One region of the Paraburkholderia sp. GV068 genome, then DNA from elsewhere that is predicted to be linked to it. Evidence: riboswitches for the same ligand, from Rfam matches in the RefSeq annotation. Region 1 holds a riboswitch; the other holds the start of a gene.
The links. A riboswitch is a leader RNA that binds a small molecule or an ion and turns the genes downstream of it on or off. The one in region 1 is predicted to bind cobalamin.
Positions count from the first base shown of each region.

Region 2: another riboswitch for cobalamin. It lies ahead of C8K18_RS08330 (TonB-dependent receptor domain-containing protein); the one in region 1 lies ahead of cobW (cobalamin biosynthesis protein CobW).

Region 1 is NZ_QBUB01000006.1:2,311-9,956, reverse strand. It holds gene C8K18_RS14130 (cobyrinate a,c-diamide synthase) at 1-21, opposite strand, end outside; gene cobO (cob(I)yrinic acid a,c-diamide adenosyltransferase) at 24-626, opposite strand; gene C8K18_RS14120 (cobalamin biosynthesis protein) at 623-1,054, opposite strand; gene cobA (uroporphyrinogen-III C-methyltransferase) at 1,051-1,773, opposite strand; cobalamin riboswitch at 1,977-2,221, opposite strand; cobalamin riboswitch at 2,291-2,572, shown strand; gene cobW (cobalamin biosynthesis protein CobW) at 2,738-3,847, shown strand; gene cobN (cobaltochelatase subunit CobN) at 3,862-7,646, shown strand, end outside.
Region 2 is NZ_QBUB01000003.1:150,709-158,354, reverse strand. It holds gene lgt (prolipoprotein diacylglyceryl transferase) at 1-140, shown strand, start outside; gene C8K18_RS08355 (SIMPL domain-containing protein) at 251-982, opposite strand; gene C8K18_RS08350 (EVE domain-containing protein) at 1,159-1,617, opposite strand; RNA gene ssrS (6S RNA) at 1,703-1,884, opposite strand; gene C8K18_RS08340 (cell division protein ZapA) at 2,056-2,370, opposite strand; gene C8K18_RS08335 (hypothetical protein) at 2,367-2,723, opposite strand; cobalamin riboswitch at 2,942-3,291, shown strand; gene C8K18_RS08330 (TonB-dependent receptor domain-containing protein) at 3,380-5,266, shown strand; gene C8K18_RS08325 (iron ABC transporter permease) at 5,294-6,364, shown strand; gene C8K18_RS08320 (ABC transporter ATP-binding protein) at 6,361-7,215, shown strand; gene cobT (nicotinate-nucleotide--dimethylbenzimidazole phosphoribosyltransferase) at 7,249-7,646, shown strand, end outside.

The sequences.
Region 1 (7,646 bases):
GAGCGCGGGGCAGGCGGACACGTTCAGAACTCCACGCCGCGCTGCGCTTTCACGCCTTGCTCGCGATACGGATGCTTGACGATGCGCATTTCGGTGACGAGGTCGGCGGCTTCGATCAGCGCGTCGGGCGCATGACGGCCTGTCACGACCACATGCAGCATCTCTGGACGCGCGGCGATCACGGACAGCACTTCGTCGAGCGGCAGGTACTCGTACTTGAGCACGGTGTTCAGCTCGTCGAGGATCACCATCTGATAGTCGCCGCTTTCGATCATCCGGCGCGCTTCGTCCCAGCCCTTGCGCGCGGTCGCGATGTCGGCGTCGCGGTTCTGCGTGTTCCAGGTGTAGCCGTCGCCCATCGTGACGAAATCGCAGTTGGCGATGGCGCCGAGAAAGTCGCGCTCCGACGTATGCAGCGCGCCCTTGATGAACTGCACGACGCCAAGACGCATGCCGTGGCCGAGCACGCGCACGGCCATGCCGAACGCAGCGGTCGTCTTGCCTTTGCCGGTGCCGGTGTTGACGATCAGCAGACCCTTTTCGACGGTCGCGTTGGCCTGTTTCTTTTCGTGGCCTTCGCGCCGGCGTTCGGTCATGCGTTGATGCGATTCGGGATCGGTCTTCATGGAAGGTCCTGGTCAGTGAAGGTGGCGCTGCGCGGCAGCGCGTGTTCGGTCGATGCAATCGCCACGGTGACGCCCGCGTGAACGGTTTTGCGAGCGACGAGATACTGCGTGTGAGTGGCAGCGTGGATCGACGCGCCGAGCAACGCACACGGTTCGCAGACGCCGTCGACGCCGAGATGCTCGCGCGCCGCCGCCGACGGCTCGGCGACATGCAGCGCGGCAATCTGCTCGCGAGTGAACAGCTTCAGCGGTAACCCGTGGCGCGAGCAGAACGCGAGCAAGCCGGGTTCTTGCGCTTTGGTTTCGATCGAGGCGACGGCCGCGATGTCTTCGAATGAATGCGAGCCGAGCGCTGCGCGCACAGCGTTTTCGATTTCTTCCGCCGACGTCTGCAAGCGGCAACCGATGCCCACGCTAAGCGTTTTCATCGGACATCCTTCGCCAGCGACGCCACGCCGCCGATCACCACGATCGCGGGCGAGCCGAGTCCCGCGCGCGCGACGGCATCGGCGAAATCACCGAGTGTCGCGAGCGCATGCCGCTGCTCGGGGCGCGTTGCGGATTCGATCGCGGCACACGGCGTCTCTGCCGACATGCCCGCTGCCAGCAACGCGCCGACGATGTCGTTTAGCCGCCGCATGCCCATATAGATGACGAGCGTCATGCGCGTGGCGGCGAGCGCGGCCCAATCCGGCTCGCTCGTGCCTGCGCCGTGGCCGGTCACGAACACGACGCCTTGCGCATGATCGCGGTGCGTGACCGGAATGCCGATGGCCGCCGGCGCCGCAATGCCGGCCGTGATGCCGCTGACGATTTCGACGTCGACGCCCGCCGCATGCAGCGCCTGTTGCTCTTCGCCGCCTCTGCCGAACACGAAGGGATCGCCGCCCTTCAAACGCGCGACGCTGCGCCCTTCGTTCAGATGCGCGAGCATTTGTTCGGCGATGCCGTGTTGCGGCGTCGACGGATGACCGCCGCGCTTGCCGACATACACGATGCACGCATCGGCGCGCGCAAATTGCAGCACGTCGGGGTTCACCAGATCGTCGACGAGTATCACGTCGGCTTGCGCGAGCGCGCGGGTTGCCTTGAGCGTCATCAGTTCGACGTCGCCGGGGCCTGCGCCGATCAGCCATGCGCGTTTCATCGCGGCATGCGCCGCGTCGGCGCACATGCAATCATGCAGCGTCGACATACACGCAATGTGATGGAAATTGAAGTCATTCGAAACTGTGCATTCGCGCACGACAGCAAACGCGGATTGCAGACCGCTTCCCTAAGTCGTGCTTGAGCGCCTTCACATCCGTCCCTCGCGGATTCCGGCGGCCGGCGGCGTGACGTTGAGAACGCACGGCCGCCTCCGCGTCTGGCCGGTATCCGGGCTGGCGGCCTCACGCGCTTTGCCTTCCCGCCCACATTCGTTCGAATGTGCTGGACAGTGGCACTGAAAACGCATGTGCGGCGCAAAAAATAATCGCGCCGCCGGTCGCTTACCGTTGCGGGGACAGCACAGGTTGAGCGCAAGCGCGCTGCCTGTTTCCCGTTTAACTGCACACGCGAGCGCATGTGCGGGCACCAGACGCGCGCATACGATAGCACACGGCAAGCCCGTCCGATAAGCGCGCCGGGCTTGCGTTTTCTTGACGGCGCAAGGCGCGCGGCCTACACTCGCACGCACTTCTGGTGCTCGTGTGCGCGCTCGTGCGCATGCAGTTAAACGGGAAACAGGGCGCCCGCCTCGCATGGATCGGGTCAACCTGTGCTGCCCCCGCAACGGTAAGCGAAAAGCGACGTCATGGCGGTTTGCATGGCGCCGCGGAGCCGGCTTCGATGTCCACGCGCAAGGCCGCGTCGGCATATCACCACTGGGCGAGAAATCACTCGTCCGGGAAGGGGAAGCGGCGCTTTCGCCAGCCCGGATACCGGCCGGAACACGAAGGGCGAACGCCGCGGGGAAGCGGCGCTGCGCTCATGACCTCATACCCGTATTCTGCGTTTCCCTGGTGTAGCGGCAAGGCCGTCGTGCGTTCCCGCGTTTTGCGATGCGACGTCATGCGCAAAGCGCGTGATTCGGCCGGCCAGCAGATGCAACTCTCACGGATGGACTCACCATGCAAGTTCAGATGCGCAAGATTCCCGTCACCATCGTCACGGGCTTTCTCGGCAGCGGCAAGACGACGTTGCTGCGGCACATTCTTCGGAATGCGGGCGGCAAGCGCATTGCGGTGATCGTCAACGAGTTCGGCGAGCTCGGCATAGACGGCGAAATCCTCAAAGGTTGCGGCATTGGTTGCGATGAAAACGGCGTCGAGACCGAAGGCCAATTGTATGAACTGGCGAACGGTTGCCTGTGCTGCACGGTCCAGGAAGAGTTCTTTCCAGTGATGGAAAAGCTCGTCGAGCGCCGCGAGCAGATCGACCATGTGCTGATCGAAACCTCGGGGCTCGCGTTGCCGAAGCCGCTTGTGCAGGCGTTCAACTGGCCGCAGATCAAGAACAGTTTCACTGTGGATGCGGTGATTACGGTGGTCGATGGACCCGCTGCGGCAAGCGGTCAGTTCGCCGAAAACCCGCTTGCTGTCGACGCGCAACGCAAGGCCGATCCGAATCTCGACCACGAGTCGCCGCTGCACGAATTGTTCGAGGATCAGTTGTCGGCTGCGGATCTGGTGATTCTGAACAAGACCGATCTGCTCGACGAAGCAGGCCAGAACGCGGTCGAAGCCGTGATTCGCGCCGAAATTCCGCCGCAGGTGAAGATCGTGCGCGCGCATAAAGGCGAACTCGATCTGCACGCGTTGTTCGGACTTGAAGCGGCGTCGGAGGAAACCATTCACTTGCGCCACGATCACCACGGTTCGGCCGACGACGCCAATCATCATCACGATGAGTTCGATTCGGTGGTCGTGAATGCAAAGGCACAGTCGCGTGAAGCGGTGATCGCCGCGCTGCAAGGACTCGTGGAAAACAACACGATTTATCGCGTGAAGGGTTTCGCGGCGTTGCCGGGCGCGCCGATGCGGCTCGTCGTTCAAGGCGTGGGCCGGCGCTTCGATAGTTATTTCGATCGACGCTGGCAGCAAGGTGAACTGGAAGAACTAGGCGAAGGCGCCGAAAGCCGCTTCGTGCTGATCGGTGAAGACCTCGACCAGGCTGCGCTACAACGCGCGTTCGACGCGGCGCTCGGCGTCGCAGCCGCTGTCGCCGCGCAACAGACGTAAGCAGGTATAGACACATGCATCTGCTGCGCACCACGCCGGGCGGTTTCGTCGACGATACGCAAGGCGTGATCCGCATTGATCAGCGGCCCGCGGACATCGTCATTCTGAGTTCCGCGGATACGACGCTGTCGTTGCTCGCGAGCGTGTTTCCGCGTCTCGGCGACGGCTTCCCGAGCGTGCGCCTCGCGAATGTCACGTATCTGCGGCAGCCTGCCTCCGTGGACTTTTACGTCGAAGACGTGTTGCAACATGCGCGCGTCGTCGTGGTCGATCATCTTGGCGGCGAGGCGTACTGGCCATACGGCATCGAGCAGGTGGTCGCGCTTGCGGAGCGCAAACAGCAGACGCTCGCGATGTTCTCCGGCGATCTGCAGGAAGATCCGAACCTGCTCGCACGCAGTACCGCCGATGCCGATCTCTGCCATCAACTGTGGCGCTATCTGCGCGAAGGCGGGCCGCAGAACGCCGAGGCGTTCCTGCGCTGCATCGCGCATCGCGCTTTACGATGGGGACGCGAACCGGCGCCGCCGCGCGCGTTGCCTGCCGCGTCGCTCTACCATCCCGCATGCGATACGCCGACTATCGCCGACTGGCAGGCGCGCTGGCAGCATGCCGCGCCCGTTGCCGCGATTCTGTTCTACAAGGCGCATCTTCAGGCGGCCAATACCGCGGTGTTCGACGCGCTGATCGACGCGCTCGAATCAGAAGGCATGAACCCGCTGCCGATTGCGATCACGTCGCTGAAAGATGCGATGAGCCGGGAAGTCGTGCAGTCGTTGTGCGCGCAACATGATGCCGCGCTAGTGCTCAACACCACTGCGTTCGCCGCGTCTGCGATCGACGATCCGGAACCGCTCGCGCTCGCAGGCGATGCGCCGGTGCTGCAAGTGATTTTGAGCGGCGGCAATCGCGACGACTGGGTGAAGGACAACCAGGGCCTCAATTCGCGCGACATCGCGATGCATATCGCGCTGCCGGAAGTGGACGGCCGCATCATCACGCGCGCGATCAGTTTCAAGGGGCTCGCCTATCGTTGTCCGCATACGGAAGTCGACGTGGTCCGCTATCAGCCGGATCTCGAACGCGTGCGTTTTCTCGCTGAACTGAGCCGCCGCTGGTGCCGGCTGCGTTCGCTCGATAACGCCGAGAAGAAGCTCGCGCTGATTCTCGCTAACTATCCGATGAGCGAGGGACGCATCGGCAATGGCGTCGGGCTCGACACGCCGGCGTCGGTGGTCGGCATTCTGTCGATGCTGCGCGACGAAGGTTATCGCGTGGCCGACGTGCCAGAAAACGGCGACGCGCTGCTGAAGAAGCTGACCGAAGGCGTGACGAACGATCCCGTCGTGCGCGATCTGCGGCCCGCTTTGCAAAGCTTTGCGCTTGGCGACTACCTCGCGTATTTCAACGCGCTGCCTGCTCAGACGCGCGATGCGCTGAATGCGCGCTGGGGCTCGCCGGACCAGGACCCGACCGTGCGGCGCGGCCGTTTCATGATTTCGGGCTGGCGCTGCGGTCATGTGTTCGTCGGCATTCAGCCGTCGCGTTCACGTGATCAGGGCGATTACGCGAGCTATCACGACGCCGAACTGGTGCCCCCGCATGCGTACCTGGCGTTCTATTTCTGGCTGCGTCATCAGTTCGGCATCGACGCAATCGTGCATGTCGGCAAGCATGGCAACCTGGAATGGCTGCCGGGCAAGAGCGTCGCGCTGAGCGATACCTGTTGGCCCGATCTGATTCTCGGGCCGATGCCGCATCTGTATCCGTTCATCGTCAACGATCCAGGCGAGGGCAGCCAGGCGAAACGCCGTGCGCAGGCGGTGATCGTCGATCACCTGATGCCGCCGCTCACGCGCGCGGAAAGCTATGGGCCGCTGCAGGATCTCGAGCGCCAGGTCGACGAATACTATGAAGCATTGATGGTCGATCCGCGCCGCTCGAAGCTGTTGCGGCGCACGATTCTCGCGACCATCGTAGAACACAGGTTGCATGAAGAACTGAGCCTGTCGGCGCCGAAGGGCGAGGACGATGAAGATGTGCTGCTGACCCGCGTCGATGCGTGGCTCTGCGAATTGAAAGAGGCGCAGATTCGCGATGGGTTGCACACGTTCGGTCAATCGCCGCACGGCGTGCAACGGCGCGATACGTTGCTCGCGCTGGGGCGCTTTCCCGTCGGTGATGGGCAAGGCCGCAACGCAGGTTTGATCGATGCGTTGGCGCGCGATCTGAACATCGATCGGTTCTTCGATCCGTTGTCTGTCGATTGGTCGGCGGCATGGACGGGTCCGCGCCCCGATGTTCTGCAACGCGTGAGCGACGCGCCGTGGCGGCATTGCGGCGATACGCGCGAGCGTCTCGAACTGCTCGCAGCCGACATGCTGCGTGCAATGTGCAAGGAGCAAGGCGACGCTTCAAACGCTTTCGCCGAAGTCAGCCTGCCGCAAGCATCACGCGTACTCGAACGTTTGCGCAACGACGTGCTGCCGCGGCTCGACGCATGCGGCCCCCAGGAAATGCTGCATCTGAAGCGCGGCCTCGAAGGGCGTTTCGTGCCGCCGGGGCCGAGCGGTTCGCCATCGCGTGGCCGGCCCGATGTGCTTCCCACAGGGCGCAACTTCTATTCGGTCGACACGCGCGCGGTTCCCACGCAAGCCGCCTGGTCGCTCGGGCTCAAGTCGGCTCAGCAATTGATCGAGCGGCATCTGCAGGAACACGGCGATTATCCGCGCGCGATCGGTCTTTCCGTATGGGGCACCGCGACCATGCGTACCGGCGGCGACGACATCGCGCAGGCGCTAGCGCTGCTCGGCGTGCGGCCGAAGTGGGCGCCGGGCAGCCATCGCGTGACCGACTTCGAGATCATGCCGATCGAAGCGTTCGACCGTCCGCGTATCGACGTCACGTTGCGCGTGTCCGGTTTTTTCCGCGACGCTTTCGCCAACGTGATGCACCTGTTCGATGCGGCGGTGCAGGCCGTCGCCGAACTCGACGAACCCGCGGAGCTCAATCCGATTCGCGCGCGTGTTCTGCGTGAACGCGATGCGTTGATCGCGCGCGGCATGGACGCCGCCGAAGCGCGCAAGCGCGCCGGCTGGCGCGTGTTCAGCGCGCGGCCCGGCGCGTATGGTGCGGGCTTGCAGGACATGATCGACTCGCAGCAATGGCAGACCGACGCGGACCTCGCGAACGCGTATCAGGCGTGGGGCGGTTATGCGTACACGCAGAAAAGTGCGGGCGAAGAGGCGCGTCATGCGTTCGGCGCACGCCTCGCTGCAATGGATGTCGTCTTGCAGAATCAGGACAACCGCGAACACGATCTGCTGGATTCCAACGACTACTATCAGTTTCAGGGCGGCATGGTGGCGGCCGTGCGGCATCTCGCGGGCAATCAGCCGAGTGTCTATCACGCCGATCACAGCAATCCGGCCGCGCCGCGCGTTCGCACGCTTCATGAGGAAATCGCGCGCGTGATCCGCTCGCGCGTGGTCAACCCTAAATGGATCGACGGTGTGAAGCGCCACGGTTATAAGGGCGCTTCCGAAATCGCGGCCACGGTCGATTATCTCTACGGCTATGACGCGACCGCGCGCGTGGTCGCGGATCATCAATATGCGCTCGTCGCCGATGCTTATCTGAACGATCGCGACACGCGCGAGTTCTTGCAACAGCACAATCCGCATGCGCTGCATTCGATTTGCGAGCGTCTGCTCGAAGCGATGCAGCGCGGTTTGTGGCAGACGCCTGGCGACTATCGCGCGCAGGTCGAACAGCATCTGCTCGCGAGCGAACAGCAGAT
Region 2 (7,646 bases), on a different contig from region 1:
CCGACGACTTCCTCGGTCTTCTCGCGATGGGTCTCTCGATGGGCCAATGGCTTTCGCTGCCGATGATTCTCGCGGGCATCGCGATGCTGGTATGGTCGTATCGGCGCGGCCGCAGCGAAGCGGCTCACGCGTTGCCGTAACGCGCGGCGCGCGTTTTTTTCGGCGCGCGATGGACAGCAAAACGCCACGGGATGCAATGCATGCCCGTGGCGTTTTTGTTTGGCCGAATATCCAGCGAAGTGCCAGCGTATTACTTCATCTGCACCGAGCCTGACACATTCACCGTCACCGTCGACGTGCCGCCTTCTATCGGCACCGGCGCAGCCATTTTCGCGTCCGCGCCCATCGCGCGCGCGCTCATCATCATGACCGGCCGCGGCATCGAGCCGTTGTGCCCGACGTTGACCTCGCGGATCGAATAGCCGCTGTAGCCGAACGCCTGCGCGGACGATGCCGCCTGCTCGCGGAACGACTTGATCGCCTCGCCGGTGAGCTTCTGTTCGGCCACGCGCTGCGCCGCGGGCGACAGCGAGAACTGCACGTTGCCGACCTGCATGATGGAAGCCATTTGCCCCGCGAGCTTCGACGCCGCGGTGAAGTCGTGCGACTCGAGCACGATCTCCGTGCGGCCGCGCCATGCGGAGATGCGCCCGTCACGATCGGTCGACGGATAAATCGAGAACGAACCGGTGCGCGCGGTCACGCCGCTCACACCCTTTGCTTTTTGCAACGCGGAATCGGCACGCTGATTCAGCGTTGACGTGAGCGCCGACGGATCGCTCGCTTCCTGCTCGTAAAAGAGCGTGATGTCGACCACGTCTTGCGGTACGTCCGCGCTCGCTTGTGCATTCAGCGACAGCACGCCGGCCGGTTGATAGGGCACGACGCTCTGCGCGCGCGCAACGGCGGGCGTGAGCGCGAGTGCAGCGGGCGCCGCGCAGACCAGCGCGAAAGCGAGTGCACGTGCGGTGTGTTTCGTCATTATTGGACTCCATGCTTGAACAGGGTTGCGCGCGACGAGGCGAGCGCGACGCAACGGCACGACGCTTGCCGAAGCCGTTTGCGAGTCCGTTAGGCGCTCGTAACCTGAGCTTGGTTCCCTAATTTAACTTTGCTTCAACGTTGCTGCAGCGTTGCGGCAACGTGGGCCGCGCGACGTCAAACGAGCCGCGTCGTGATGAAGCGCCACTCCGCTTCGGTCACTGGCGTGATCGACAGACGGTTGCCTCTCGCGAGCACGCGCATGTCCTTCAGTTCTTCATGCTCGCGCAAGGCCGCGAGCGGAATCAACGGAATCTTCTTCTTGAACACGACGTCGACGAGCAGCCAGCGCGGCGTTTCCTGCGACGACTTCGGGTCGTAATACGGGCTCTTGCTATCGAACTGCGTGGGGTCCGGATAGGCCGTGGACGCAACTTCAGCAAGCCCCGCGATGCCCGGCTCGGGGCAGCTCGAGTGATAGAACAGCACGCCGTCGCCGATCTGCATGCCATCGCGCATGAAGTTGCGAGCCTGATAGTTGCGCACGCCCGTCCACGGCAGCGTGCGGTGCGCGGCGTTGGCGAGATGGTCGATGCTTGCTTCGTCCGGTTCGGACTTCATTAGCCAGTAGCGCATGAATCGAATTGAACGTTAGGGGTTTGAAGAAGCACGGCGCCCAAACAAAAACGGCACCGGACGCAAGTCCGATGCCGTTCCAAATAAGGTCCCCGCCTTAGCCGCTAGGCCGGCATCCTGAACCGGGGGTTCAGAATTGGTCGCAGTTAGCAGCACTTCGGGTACATCAGACAGAGTGACGCGCACGCCCGTGCTACAAATTTCCGCAACCGTGCACATGGCATTGGTTCAAGGAATATATGACCTTGGCGAACCAGGCAGGGAAGCTAAACCGATGAAGCAAAACCGATGACACTGAAACGATTGACTCAAACGTTGGGGACCTGTTCGCCTCGCGCAGTTCGTGCATGCTTCACGAACCTTGCCTGCTTACTTTCCGTTTGAATCCGCAGCCGGTATCAGCACCGGCCGCACTGCTCTCAACATGCTACTTGCAACTTACTGCACGCTGTACTGCTCGATGACAGTACCCAGTTGCTCGTTCATTTGATGCATTGTACGCCGGATTTCTTCAGCGGGAAATGCTTCTCCGTGACGCACGCTTGTTTGCAGCTTAAGCAGTTCGGATGCCAGCGACAGCGCAGCCATGACTGCAATGCGATCCGTGCCGCGCACGTTGCTGTTATTGCGGATCTTCGACATTTCGGCGTCGACTCGCGCGACTGCTTCAAGCAGCGCGCCTTCCGTTTCCGGCGAGCAGGCGAGGCGATAGGGCACGCCGAGAATCGATACTTCGATCTGCTTGGTCGTCATGCATTTTCTCCGTGGCGAGTGGCGTCGCTCTCTGTTTCGACCTCGTGCGGAGCGGGCTCGAGCAGATCGAGCTGGTTGTCCGGCTCGTTGTGCGCACGCGCACGCGGCAATTTTTCGAGGATCGCGTTCAGACGCACCTGCGCGTCGTCGATCTTGGCCGACAGCGCGTCGCGCTCCGCTTGCAGTGCGTCGCGTTCCTCGCGCAGCAGCGCAAGTTCCGTGCGCGTAGCTTCGGCTTCGGCGCGCGACTGCGCGAGTTGCTCTTCGAGCGCGAGGCGCGCTTCATTGTGGCGCTGGCTGATCGCGATCAGCTTGCCGATATTCTGTGAAAGTGTTTCGAGTTCGGTGAGCATGTGCTGCGTCCTCTAAAGACATCGCATTTTAGCGCGGAATGTCGCACGTTCCGACATTTGTCTCGTTTCGAGACGTAACAACCCCGCTTTTTGCAGCCTTTTTTCGACTGAAGAAGAGAAACTACGCGCGTGCCGGAGATCGCGTCGGACAATAGCTCGACCCTGTCCGAATGAATCGCTCTCGCGGCCCGCGTTCTTGACTGACTCAGAGGGCGCTCATACACTGGCCGCACTCTGGTGCCCGCGCGCATTTCATTGTGCGCGCAGTTAAACGGGAAGCAGGCCGCGCCGTTCTACCCGAACGCGCCAACCTGCGCTGCCCCCGCAACGGTAAGCGACCGCATTTCGCGTGCATTGCAGTTCGTCGCATTCGCTGCAGTTCATCGCTGCTCATCGCAGTTCAGTGCTGCGGTACGAATCGTATTTCGAACAGCAGTTCGCGCTTTTGCAGTTCGATCCCCATCGCGTGTTCCGGTTCAACTCGCGAGTGTGCCACTGCGCGTCACGCGTGGGAAGGCGGGATCGAAAGTCGTTAGCCCGGATACCGGCCAGAGGGAGGGGCGCGCGGCGCGAATTGTCAAAAGCGCACGCGCCTCGTTACGCGACGGCCTGCGGGGAAGCGGGCCGCGCACGCCATCCACGGGAAATCTCACTTCATGCTGTCCCCCATCGCCCGCGCGGTGCTGCTCGCTTTTGCCGGGCTGCCCCATCTCGCGCATGCGCAGGCCGCCGCGCCTGCAAACGCCGACGCTTCGTCCACCGCTTCGTCCACTGCATCGTCCACTGTTTTATCGCCCGTCGTGGTGACCGCCGAGCGCGGACCGCAAGCGCTTGCCGATACGATCCCGCAGACGTCGCTATTCGATCAGCAGGACCTGGCCGACACCACCGCAACGGATCTGCCCGGCCTGCTGCAACTCGCGCCCGGCGCGCAAATCTCGCGTACAGGCGGGCCCGGTTCGACGGCGAGCCTTTATTTGCGCGGCGCGTCGTCGACGCAATCGCTGATTCTCATCGACGGCGTGCGCGTCGATTCCGTGAGTCTCGGCACCGCGCAAATCGCGCAGATTCCGCTCGATCAGATCGATCACGTCGAGGTCGTGAACGGCAACGTGTCCGCGTTATACGGCTCGGGCGCGATCGGCGGCGTGGTACAGGTGTTCACGAAAGACGGCGGCGCGCATCCGCCGCGTTTCAATTTCTCTGTGGGCTACGGCAGCTATCACACGCAGACGCAGCAGGTGGGCGCGAACGGCGCATTGGATAAAGACGGCCGCACGACCTTCAGCATTTCGCTCGCGCGCTCGAAAGACGACGGCTTTTCAGCGCTGAATCCAAGCGAGGCGCCCAACGCGAATCCGAACGCGAACGGCTATCTGAACGAGAGCATTTCGGCGTCGCTGCGCCACAAGTTCAACGACCAATGGGACGCGGGCGTCCGCTATCTGCAGTCGAACGGCAACAACAGCTACGACAACGCGTACGGCGCGCCGACCGATCTGAACAACCTCTACACGAAAGTGCGGCAGGTGTCCGCGTTCGCCAACGGCAAGCTGACCGACTGGTGGACCACGCACTTCATCGTGTCCGAAGGCGACGACCGCAGCGTATCGAAGACCAACGGCCTCTACAACGGACGCTTCGATACCGACAACCGGCAATACACGTGGCAGAACGATTTCGCGCTGGCCGCGCAGCAAAAACTGCGCGTGGGCTACGAGCATCTCGATCAGAGCCTCGACTCCGATACGTTCGCCGCGCCCACGCGGCATGTCGATTCCGTCTTCGCGGGCTACACGGCGCGCTTCGGACGCAACCAAATCCAGGCCAACGTGCGGCGCGACCAGTACTCCGATTTCGGCGGAGCGAACAGTTACTATCTCGGCTATGGGTTCGACATCACGCCGCATTGGAAGCTGAGCGCAAGCTATTCGGATTCGTTTCGCGCGCCGAGCTTCGACGATCTGTACTATCCGCTAAGCGGCAATCCGTCGATTCAGCCCGAGCGCAGCCATTCGCTCGAAGCGGCGCTGCAGTACGCGTCGAATGCGTTGGGCGTGATGCGTTTGAGTGCTTTCCAGACGCGTTATTCGAATCTGATCGACTATCAGCAGGTCACGCCGGGCATCTATCTGGCGGAGAACGTGGGGCATGCAAAAGTGCAGGGGCTCGAGGGATCGTGGAGCGGACATGTGGGCAAGACCGATGTGCGCGCATCGGTCACGCTGCAAAATCCCGTCGATCTCGACAACGACGTGGACCTCGTGCGGCGCGCGCGGCGCTTCGCGTCCTTGACGGTGAACCGCAGCATCGCGGGGTGGCGCGTGGGCGGCGAGTGGATCGTGAGCGGCCCGCGCGAGGACAGCAGCGGCAAGCTCGGCGGCTACGGCATCGTGAATCTGTCCGCGCGCTACAACATCACGAAAGCCTGGTACGTGGCCGCGCAAATCCAGAATCTGTTGAACAAGGACTATGAAACGGCCTACTCGTATAACTCGCCGGGGCGCGGTGCGTATGTCACGCTCGGCTGGCAGCAGCAGTGATGCGCGCGCCATGTTGAGAGCGCGCCGATGAGCCGTCATCCAGGTTCCCTGCCCGCCGCATTGCACGCGATGACCGCGAAGCGCGCCGCCGCGATCTGGCTCGTGCTCGCGCTCGCCGCGCTGGTCGTGCTGATGGCGTCGCTCGCGTTGGGCAGCGTCTCGCTCGCGCCCGCGCGCTTGATCGAGGCGCTGTCGCCGCTGCATGCGTCGGCGTCCGCGTCCGGCTCTGCCAGCGCCTCCGACGATCTCGCCGGCGAAATCGTGCGCACGCTGCGCTTGCCGCGCGCATTGGCCGGTTTCGCGTGCGGCGCATTGCTCGCAATGGCCGGTGCGCTCTTGCAAGTGCTGTTGCGCAATCCGCTCGCGGAGCCCTACGTGTTGGGCGTATCGGGCGGGGCCGCGAGCTTCGCGCTGATCGCGATGATCGCCGGCAGCGCGTGGTGGCTCGTCGATGCGTCCGCGTTCGCAGGCGCATTCGTGTCGATTCTGCTCGTGCTCGGTCTCGCGCGCCGCGAGTTGTGGCGCGGCGAGCCGCAGGACACGTCGCCGCGTTTGCTGTTGACCGGCGCGGTCATCGCGGCGGGTTGGGGCGCGTTGATCACGTTGCTGCTGAACCTCGCGCCCGACAATCGTCTGCGCGGCATGCTGTTCTGGCTCACCGGCGACCTCAACGGCAATGCGATGCCGTGGACGGCGCTTGCGGCGCTCGTGGTCGTTGTAGTTGTCATCGTGCCGGTTGCGCCGCGTCTGAACGTGCTTTTGCGAGGCGACGCCGTCGCAGAAGCGCTCGGCGTGGCGGTGATGCCGCTGCGCTTGCGCGTCTATCTCGCGGCCTCGCTCGCGGCGGCCGCAGCGGTGACGACGGCGGGCACCATCGGCTTCGTCGGGCTCGTCGTGCCGCATGTGCTGCGGCTCGCGTTCGGCAACGACCAGCGCATGCTGCTGCCCGCCGCGGCGCTCGGCGGCGGCGTCGCGGTGATGGGCGCGGACCTGATCGCACGCCTCGTGATCGCGCCGGCGCAATTGCCGGTCGGCGTGATTACGTCGATCATCGGCGTGCCGGTGTTTCTGTGGATGCTGCTGCGCGCCCGCCGATGATGCACGCCTCCCATCACACCTCCAACCAGGCTCAGCCCGCGCTCAGCGCGCAACGCGTGACGTTGCGTGCGGGCGCACGCACCTTGCTCGACGCCTTCACGCATACGTTCTATCCCGGCGAGATCTGGTGCGTGGCTGGACCGAACGGCGCGGGCAAGACGACGCTTCTATCGACGTTAGCCGGCTTGAAGCAACCGTCGGCGGGACAGGTCGAACTCGACGGCGTGCCGCTTGCGCACTGGCAGGGTCAACAGCTTGCGCAACGTCGCGCGTTGATGCCGCAAAGCGCGCCCGACGCTTTCAGCGCAAGCGTGCTCGACATCGTCATGCTCAACCGCTTTCCGCATCTGACCGGCTGGGGCTGGGAGCGCGAGGCCGATCGCGAGGCGGCGCACGCCGCGCTCGATGTGCTCGGCCTCACCGAATTCGCCGCGCGCGACGTGCTGTCGCTCTCAGGCGGCGAACGTCAGCGTGTCTCGCTCGCCGGGGTGCTGTGCCAGCAAGCGCCGCTGTTGCTGCTCGATGAACCGCTGTCGCATCTGGACTTGCATCATCAGATAGAGTGCCTGGAAGCGCTAAGCGAATGGACACGCGAGCCGGGACGCACGGTTCTGTTTTCCTGTCACGACCTGAATCTCGCGCGCCGGTTTGCGACGCACGCGCTGCTTCTGGACGGCGCGGGCGCTGCCTATGCGGGTCCCGCCCACGATGTACTGACGCCCGCGTTGACGAGCCGCGTATTCGGCTATCCGCTGATACTGATCCGCGATGGCGAGCACGAAGCACTGATTCCCGCGCCGCGTTCACGTCATGAATCGTCTTCGGTTCATGACACATCGGCAAGCCGGTAGCCAGACCACAACATCATCTATCTTCACGAACTCATGACTTCCACGCCAGGCTTGTCCGCATTGTCCGAAGTTGAACCGCTCGATGAGACGTTGCGCGCCGAGCTTCAGCACATCATCGATACGAAGACGAAGCCGCCCGGCAGTCTCGGCCAGCTTGAAACGCTCGCGCGTCAGATGGGTTTGATCCAGCGCAGCACGCGTCCCAACGTACAGCGACCCGCGTTGATCGTCTTCGCCGGCGATCATGGCATTGCCGCCGAAGGCGTCAGCCCTTATCCGCAAGCGGTGACCGCGCAGATGGTCGCGAATTTTCTCGCGGGCGGCGCGGCGGTCAATGCGTTGAGCCGCGTGGCCGCCGTCGAACTCGAAGTCGTGAACGCCGGCATTGCAACACCGCTGCAGCACACAGACGGCCTCATCGACATTCCGAT